DNA from 3 places in the Pseudomonas sp. TE6283 genome. Region 3 is predicted to be linked to each of the others. Evidence: riboswitches for the same ligand, from Rfam matches in the RefSeq annotation. Region 3 holds a riboswitch; each other region holds the start of a gene.

The links. Region 3 has a riboswitch for cobalamin ahead of ACVWZ5_RS02350 (TonB-dependent receptor). Riboswitches for the same ligand answer to the same signal wherever they lie in the genome.
Region 1: linked by a shared signal. The riboswitch ahead of cobO (cob(I)yrinic acid a,c-diamide adenosyltransferase) and the one ahead of ACVWZ5_RS02350 (TonB-dependent receptor) in region 3 are both predicted to bind cobalamin.
Region 2: linked by a shared signal. The riboswitch ahead of ACVWZ5_RS00580 (TonB-dependent receptor plug domain-containing protein) and the one ahead of ACVWZ5_RS02350 (TonB-dependent receptor) in region 3 are both predicted to bind cobalamin.

Annotation. Positions count from the first base shown of each region.
Region 1 covers NZ_JBSSDH010000005.1:47,160-49,416, forward strand. Annotated here, with positions in the region: gene ACVWZ5_RS09030 (hypothetical protein) at 1-471, opposite strand, end outside; cobalamin riboswitch at 623-841, shown strand; gene cobO (cob(I)yrinic acid a,c-diamide adenosyltransferase) at 955-1,566, shown strand; gene ACVWZ5_RS09040 (cobyrinate a,c-diamide synthase) at 1,563-2,257, shown strand, end outside.
Region 2 covers NZ_JBSSDH010000001.1:129,548-131,804, forward strand. Annotated here, with positions in the region: gene ACVWZ5_RS00580 (TonB-dependent receptor plug domain-containing protein) at 1-964, opposite strand, end outside; cobalamin riboswitch at 1,055-1,247, opposite strand; gene ACVWZ5_RS00585 (DUF2946 family protein) at 1,384-1,773, shown strand; gene ACVWZ5_RS00590 (TonB-dependent receptor) at 1,845-2,257, shown strand, end outside.
Region 3 covers NZ_JBSSDH010000001.1:470,192-472,448, forward strand. Annotated here, with positions in the region: gene ACVWZ5_RS02345 (outer membrane beta-barrel protein) at 1-507, opposite strand, end outside; cobalamin riboswitch at 668-872, shown strand; gene ACVWZ5_RS02350 (TonB-dependent receptor) at 980-2,257, shown strand, end outside.

The sequences.
Region 1 (2,257 bases), on a different contig from region 3:
CTTCTGCAGGTCGTCCACCAGGTCCTGCAGTTCCTCGGGGCTGGCGTGCTGGCCGGCCTTCCACGGTGTGACGAACAGCGCCCCGGCCTTGAGCTGGCTGCCATAGGCGATCGGCTTGGCCAGGGCGGCGGTTTCCTGCAGGGCCGCTGTCAGGTCGAGGCGAGCGATGCGCGGCCAGCGCTGGCCGGCGTGAAGGTACAGCGACTCCTCGGCGCTGCTGATCGACAGGTCGCAGCGCCCGTCGCGCTCGCCCTCGTCGCGCTGTTTCTTGCTCATGTGCCGTTCCAGCGCCACCAATTCACCCTGCCAGGCGGCAGCGGCGAGCAGGCCGACGTTGCTGGCTGTGCCGTGCCAGTAGGGCGCTTCGTTGTCGCCCTGCAACTGGTTGAAGCGGTCGATGCAGTCGACCCAGCGTTCGAGGGCCGGGCGCAGGAACTCCAGGCGCGGGTTGTTGATCATCAGGCCTTGCATGCTGCGCTCTCCTTGTCATTGTGATCGAGGTCAGCCGAAATAGTGGCTATGTGATATCACTGCTTTGAGTGTGGCACAAGCTGGCGAATCGGCCATTGATCCAGGCCAGATCGGCCCACGCTCGATTGACGCTCCCGGTGCAACCCTCTAACCTTCGCGGCGTGCTTCAGGTGCCCTGCGAACCGCGGTTCGGCAGGGTGAAACTGGGAAGCCGGTGGGCGCCAGCAGGCGCGAGTCCGGCGCTGCCCCCGCAACGGTAGATGAGTCGACGGCTACGCAAGGCCACTGGATGTCCATGTCCGGGAAGGCGCGTGGCCAGGGCCTGCGCCCGCTCATGAGCCCGGAGACCGGCCTGTCACTGCCAAACGGCATCACGGAGGGTGATGCGCGGTGCGATGTGGCTGTTGCCATGCCTCCTGCGCGCTCCTCGTCTGCCTGCCTTTTACCTGTCGCCGCCGCCGCGACAGCCTGCGGAGACCCCTGATGAGCGAATCCACCGAACGCGACGAACGTCACCTGGCGCGCATGCAGCGCAAGAAGGCGATCATCGACGAGCGCATCGCCAACTCCCCCAACGAATGCGGCCTGCTGCTGGTGCTGACCGGCAACGGCAAGGGCAAGAGCAGCTCGGCCTTCGGCATGCTTGCCCGCGCCCTGGGCCATGGCATGCAGTGCGGCGTGGTGCAGTTCATCAAAGGCCGCAACAGCACCGGCGAGGAGCTGTTTTTCCGCCGATTCCCCGAGCAGGTGCGCTACCACGTGATGGGCGAGGGCTTCACCTGGGAAACCCAGGACCGCCAGCGCGACATCGCCGCCGCCGAAGCCGCCTGGGCGGTGTCGCGGCAGTTGCTGCAGGACCCGTCGGTCCAGTTCGTCGTGCTCGATGAGCTGGACATCGCCCTCAAGCACGGCTACCTGGACCTCGACCAGGTGCTTTCGGATATCCAGGCGCGTCCGCCGATGCAGCATGTGATCGTCACTGGGCGAGCGGCAAAACCGGAAATGATCGAACTGGCCGATACCGTCACCGAGATGGGCATGCTCAAGCACGCCTTCCAGGCCGGTATCCGCGCGCAGAAGGGCGTCGAACTGTGAGTGAGTCGCGCCAGTGTCCCGCCGTGCTGATCGCAGCCCCGGCCTCGGGCCAGGGCAAGACCACGGTCACCGCCGCCCTGGCCCGTCTGCACCGCAACCTCGGGCGCACGGTGCGGGTGTTCAAGTGCGGGCCTGACTTTCTCGATCCAATGATCCTCGAGCGCGCCAGCGGTGCGCCGGTCTACCAGCTCGACCTGTGGATGATCGGCGCCGAGGAAAGTCGCCGCCTGTTGTGGGACGCGGCGGGCGAGGCCGACCTGATCCTGATCGAGGGCGTGATGGGCCTGTTCGATGGTACCCCGTCGAGCGCCGACCTGGCGCGCCACTTCGGCGTGCCGGTATTGGCGGTGATCGACGGCACGGCCATGGCCCAGACCTTTGGTGCCTTGGCTCTAGGCCTGGCGCGCTACCAGCCCGACCTGCCGTTCGCCGGGGTGCTGGCCAACCGGGTCGGCAGCCTGCGTCATGCGCAACTGCTCGAAGGCAGTCTGACCGAAGGCCTGCGTTGGTACGGCGGGTTGTCCCGCGAGCGCGGCATCGAACTGCCCAGCCGTCACCTTGGTCTGGTCCAGGCCAGCGAGTTGAATGACCTGGATGCACGCCTGGATGCCGCCGCCGAAGCCCTGGGCGCCAGTTGCGATGCCGCGCTGCCGCCACCGGTCCGTTTTGCCGAGCCTGAGCCTGTGAATGT
Region 2 (2,257 bases), 340 kb from region 3:
GGTTGTTGATCCGTGTGTAGCGGGTGTCCCAATCGTTGACGTGGCCCTTGATGAAGTAGCTCAGGCGCTCGTCGAGGCGCTGCTCGAAGGTCGCCGTGGCGATCTGCTGCACGCGGTCGTTGGTGGTCTTGTAGTTGTTCACTGGCCGGGCGAAATCAAGGTTGGCGTCGGTGTACTGGTAGAACAGTTCCAGCCGCGCATCGTCGCCGAAGGCCTGGACCGCCTTGCCGCCGAAGGTGGTCACCTCGTAGCCGCGTTTCTTGTCGCTGACGTTGCCGCTGTAGTCGCGGTTGCGAAACGGCTGGTAGCCGTCGGAGACGTTGTGGCTGACATAGGCCAGCAGGCCCAGGTCGCCGAAGCCGTTACTGAAGATCCGCTCGACGCGGGCGTCCTTGCTGCTGCCAGCGAAGCTGTCCAGGCCCAGGTTGACCTCACCCGAAGCCTCGCGGTTCTGCGGGCTGCGGGTGACGATATTGATCACCCCTGCCACCGCCTGGGTACCGAATAACAGGCTCTGGCCGCCTTTGAGCACCTCGATGCGCTCCACCGCGTTGGCCGGCAGGGTGTCCAGGTACAGGCCGCCGTACAGGCGGTTGTTCAGGCGCACGCCGTCGAGCAGGATCAGGGTGTCGTCGTTACGCCCGCCGAGCAGCGAGTAGGTGCCGTAGTCGAACGGGCCATTCTTCGGCGCGACGTAGAAGCCGGGGATGAACATCTGCATCACCCGGGTGATGTCGGCGCCGGGGCCGGCGCGCTCGATCTGCTCACGGCTGACGATCTCGACCTTGCTGCCGTACTGGGCCATGGCGGCGACGGTGGTCGACTCCACCGACGGCGCGGCGACGATCTGCTGGTCGAGGACCAGGGGGGCGTTTTCGGCCAGTGCCAGGGGGCTGGCCAGGCATCCCAGAAGCAGGGTCCGGGCCTTGGGGGAGAAACGTCGTGAGTGAATCACAGCAATCATGCTCTTCTCGAAAGTGACTTTCGCAGAAGCACGCAGGAGCACGGATCGCGCACACGCCAATACCGGCCCATGCCCGCCCACCGCAGGAGTTTGCCTACCACATTCCAGGCCGGTCTCCGGGCTCGCAAGACTAGACGCCCTCACCTTCCCATGGCGCATTGGCCACAGTGGTCTGTTGGAGGCATCACTTGCATACCGTTGCGGGGGCAGCACCGGACTCGTACCGGTTTCCCGTTTCACCCCATGCGCGGCGGCATGGGACACCTGAAATCGGTCGGCATCTGAACACCTGGGGCCCAGAGGCGTCAAGCCAGGCAGGCGAATCGTTTCGAATGCTTTTTATCGCCAGAACGCTCTAGGCAGATGTGTCAAAAGTTGTAGAATCCGCTCGCCCACCCCATTCCCTTCGAGCTTTGCCGATGAAGCTGGCCCGCCACACACGATCGCAAGTCGCCTGGGTGCTGTATTTCAGCATCCTGTTCGGCTCGTTGCTGTGCGCCCTGGGCCATGGACAGATGGCAGGCTTGCGCCTGGCCGGCCTGGATGACGCCGCCTGGTGCGCGGCCGACAGCAGCGGCGTGTTCAAGGGCGACCAGGACATCACCGACCCGGTGCTGCCTGCCGGCGGCGACTGCGTGATCGCCAGCCTGTTCAGCGCCACCCTGCTGGCGGTGTTCTTCGGCCTGCTGGCCCTGCTCGCCGGGGAGTCGAGCAAACCCTTACCCAGACAACCCGCGCCGCCCCTGCCCAAGCAGCGCTGGCCCCTGGTCAATCCGCGCGCCTCCCCCGCTTCGCTTCTCGCGTTCTGACATCGCCACGCCCAAGTACTGCCTGATCGGCAGCGGGCGTGCGCCCACCGATTTCAGCCAGGAAGCCTTGCATGTTCCGCATGACCACTTTGGCGCTGCTCGTAGGCAGCGCAACCTGCGCCTGGGCGCAGGATGACACCCTGACCCTGCCCGCCAGCAACGTCACGGCCACCGCCGACCAACCCAAAGAAGCCACCACGCTCGACCTCGATCGCCCGATCGAAAGCGGCTCGCGACTGAACCTCAGCGCCCGCGAAAACCCCGCCTCGGTCAGCGTCGCCGACCGCAAGACCATGGAACGCATCGGCGCGCGCAACTTCCAGGACGCCGCCAACGCCCTGCCCGGGGTCAACGCCTCGGCACCGCCCGGCTGGGGCGGCTACGTGTCTTACCGTGGTTTCAACGGCGCCCAGGTCAGCCAGTTGTTCAACGGCATCAACCTGCAGTACGGCGCCACGGCGCGCCCGGTTGGCGCATGGATCTA
Region 3 (2,257 bases):
GGTGTGGCGCGCGCCCACCTCCACGCGCAGGGTCGACGCGTCGAACTGGTGGTTGTAGCCCAGCGCTGCCTTGGCGAACGGCGACTTGTAGGTCAGCCGTGTATCAAGATCGTTGATCTCGGGCTCGAAGCGGGTCCAGCTGTAACCGCCGCCCACCGTCAGGTCGACGAAGTTGCGCGCATCCAGTGCGGCGCGCCAGCCCAGGTCGAGATCGGCCTGGGCTTCCTTGAGCTTGTTGTCGTTCTTCTTGCCATACTTGGCCTCGGCACCGATCTGGTAGATGAACCCGGATTCGGCGGTCATCTTGTTGCCGAACGTGGCGAACACACCGCCCTGGCCCATGTGTTCCTTGTCCGATTCGCTTCCTCCCTCGAACTTGAACTTGTCGTAGGACCCCAGCAAGCCGAGGGTGAACAGCGGGTCGGTACTCGGTGCCGCCGTGGCAGCCAGAGGGGCACCGAGCAGGGCAAGCAGGCAGGCGTGGCGCAGCAGGTTACGGGTAGACATTCGCAAAAGTCTCCATGACGTGAATGAATGGCGAACGACCGGTTCGAGACAAAGGGCTTGGCAAAAGTTCGAAAAAATTTGGCAAACCGCTCTAAACCGCCCTGTCCGTCACAGTTTCCCCACCCACTCGAACGATTGACTCACTGCCCGTTCAATGGTCAGATGCGCGCCAGTTTCAGGTGTCCTGCGCCGCCGTGCGCAGGGTGAAACGGGAAGCCGGTGCGTCGTTGTCACGACAAGTCCGGCGCTGCCCCCGCAACGGTAAGCGAGTGAATCCTTCGACAGACCACTGTGCGCACGCATGGGAAGGTGAAGGCTTCATGCCCCTCGCAAGCCCGGAGACCGGCCTGAGGCGCTACTTGGCAACCCGCGGTGGGCGGGCGCAGGCCGGTATCCGCGTGCGCGCCTGCGTGCGCTTGACCGTTGCGTGTTTTCCACCGGGATCCATTCCTTCCTGCAGCAGTGGAACGACATGTCCCGATTCAACAAGCTTCACACCCTGGCGGCCTGCCTGGCCGTGTCCCTGCCGGCGCTGGCCGACGATCATGAAGTAACGCCCTTCACCCTGCCCTCCACGGCAATCACCGACACCCGCGAGCCACAGGCCATCGACCTGGCCACCCCGACCCCGACCGGTTCACGCCTGAACCTCAGCGCCCTGGACACCCCGGCCAGCACCAGCAGCCTGACCGAGGCGCAGATCCAGCAGCGCAACAACCTCACCGTGCAGGACGCCGTGACCCGCTCGCCGGGCCTTACCTTCATCGGCACGCCGGGCGACGGCGGCACCGGCCTGTCGGCCCGCGGCTTCACCGGGCAGAGTTCGGTGATGACCCTGTTCGACGGCTCACGCCTGTACGCCGGTGCCGGCACCCTGACCTTCCCGGTCGATCCGTGGATGGTCGAGCGCATCGACGTGATCCGCGGCCCCGCCTCGGTGCTGTACGGCGAAGGCGCCACCGGCGCGGTGGTCAACGTGGTACCGAAGCAGCCGTTCGCTGGCGAGATCCGCAACCACCTGCGTCTGGGCTACGGCTCCTGGGACCGCCAGCAGCTGGGCCTGGACAGCGGCGGCAGCCTGAGCGAGCGCCTGAGCTACCGCGTGACCCTCAACCAGCAGGCTGGCAACGGCTGGGTCGACCGCACCGACTCGCGCAGCCTGGCCCTGAGCGCCGCCCTGCGCTTCGATGCCAGCGACGACCTGAGTTTTACCCTCGCCCACGAACGTGGCGATGCGCAACCGGCCAACTACTACGGCACCCCGCTGATCGACGGGCACCTGCGCAGCAGCGTGCGCCGCAAGAACTACAACGTCAGCAACGACGAGCAGCGCTACCACGACGAGTGGACGCGCCTGACCACCGACTGGACCCTCAGCGACCGCGTCAGTGCCAGCAACCAGCTGTACTACATCAAGAGCCGCCGCCAGTGGCGCAATGCCGAGTCCTACACCTGGGACGCCGCCAACGGCGTGATCCAGCGCGGCAGCTTCCTCGAGATTCGCCATAACCAGGAGCAACTCGGCGATCGCCAGAGCTTCACCTTCGACCATGGCCTGTTCGGCCTGGACAGCAAGACCGTGGTCGGCGCCGAGTACAACCGGATCCGTTTCAACGTCGACAGCAACTCGCCCTACAGCGATGGCAGCAGCGACCCGCTCGACCCATGGCATCCGGCTCCGGGCGGCTTCCATAGCCTCAGCCCAACCCGCGCACAAACGCTGTCCAAGGTCGACACCTTCGCCCTGTTC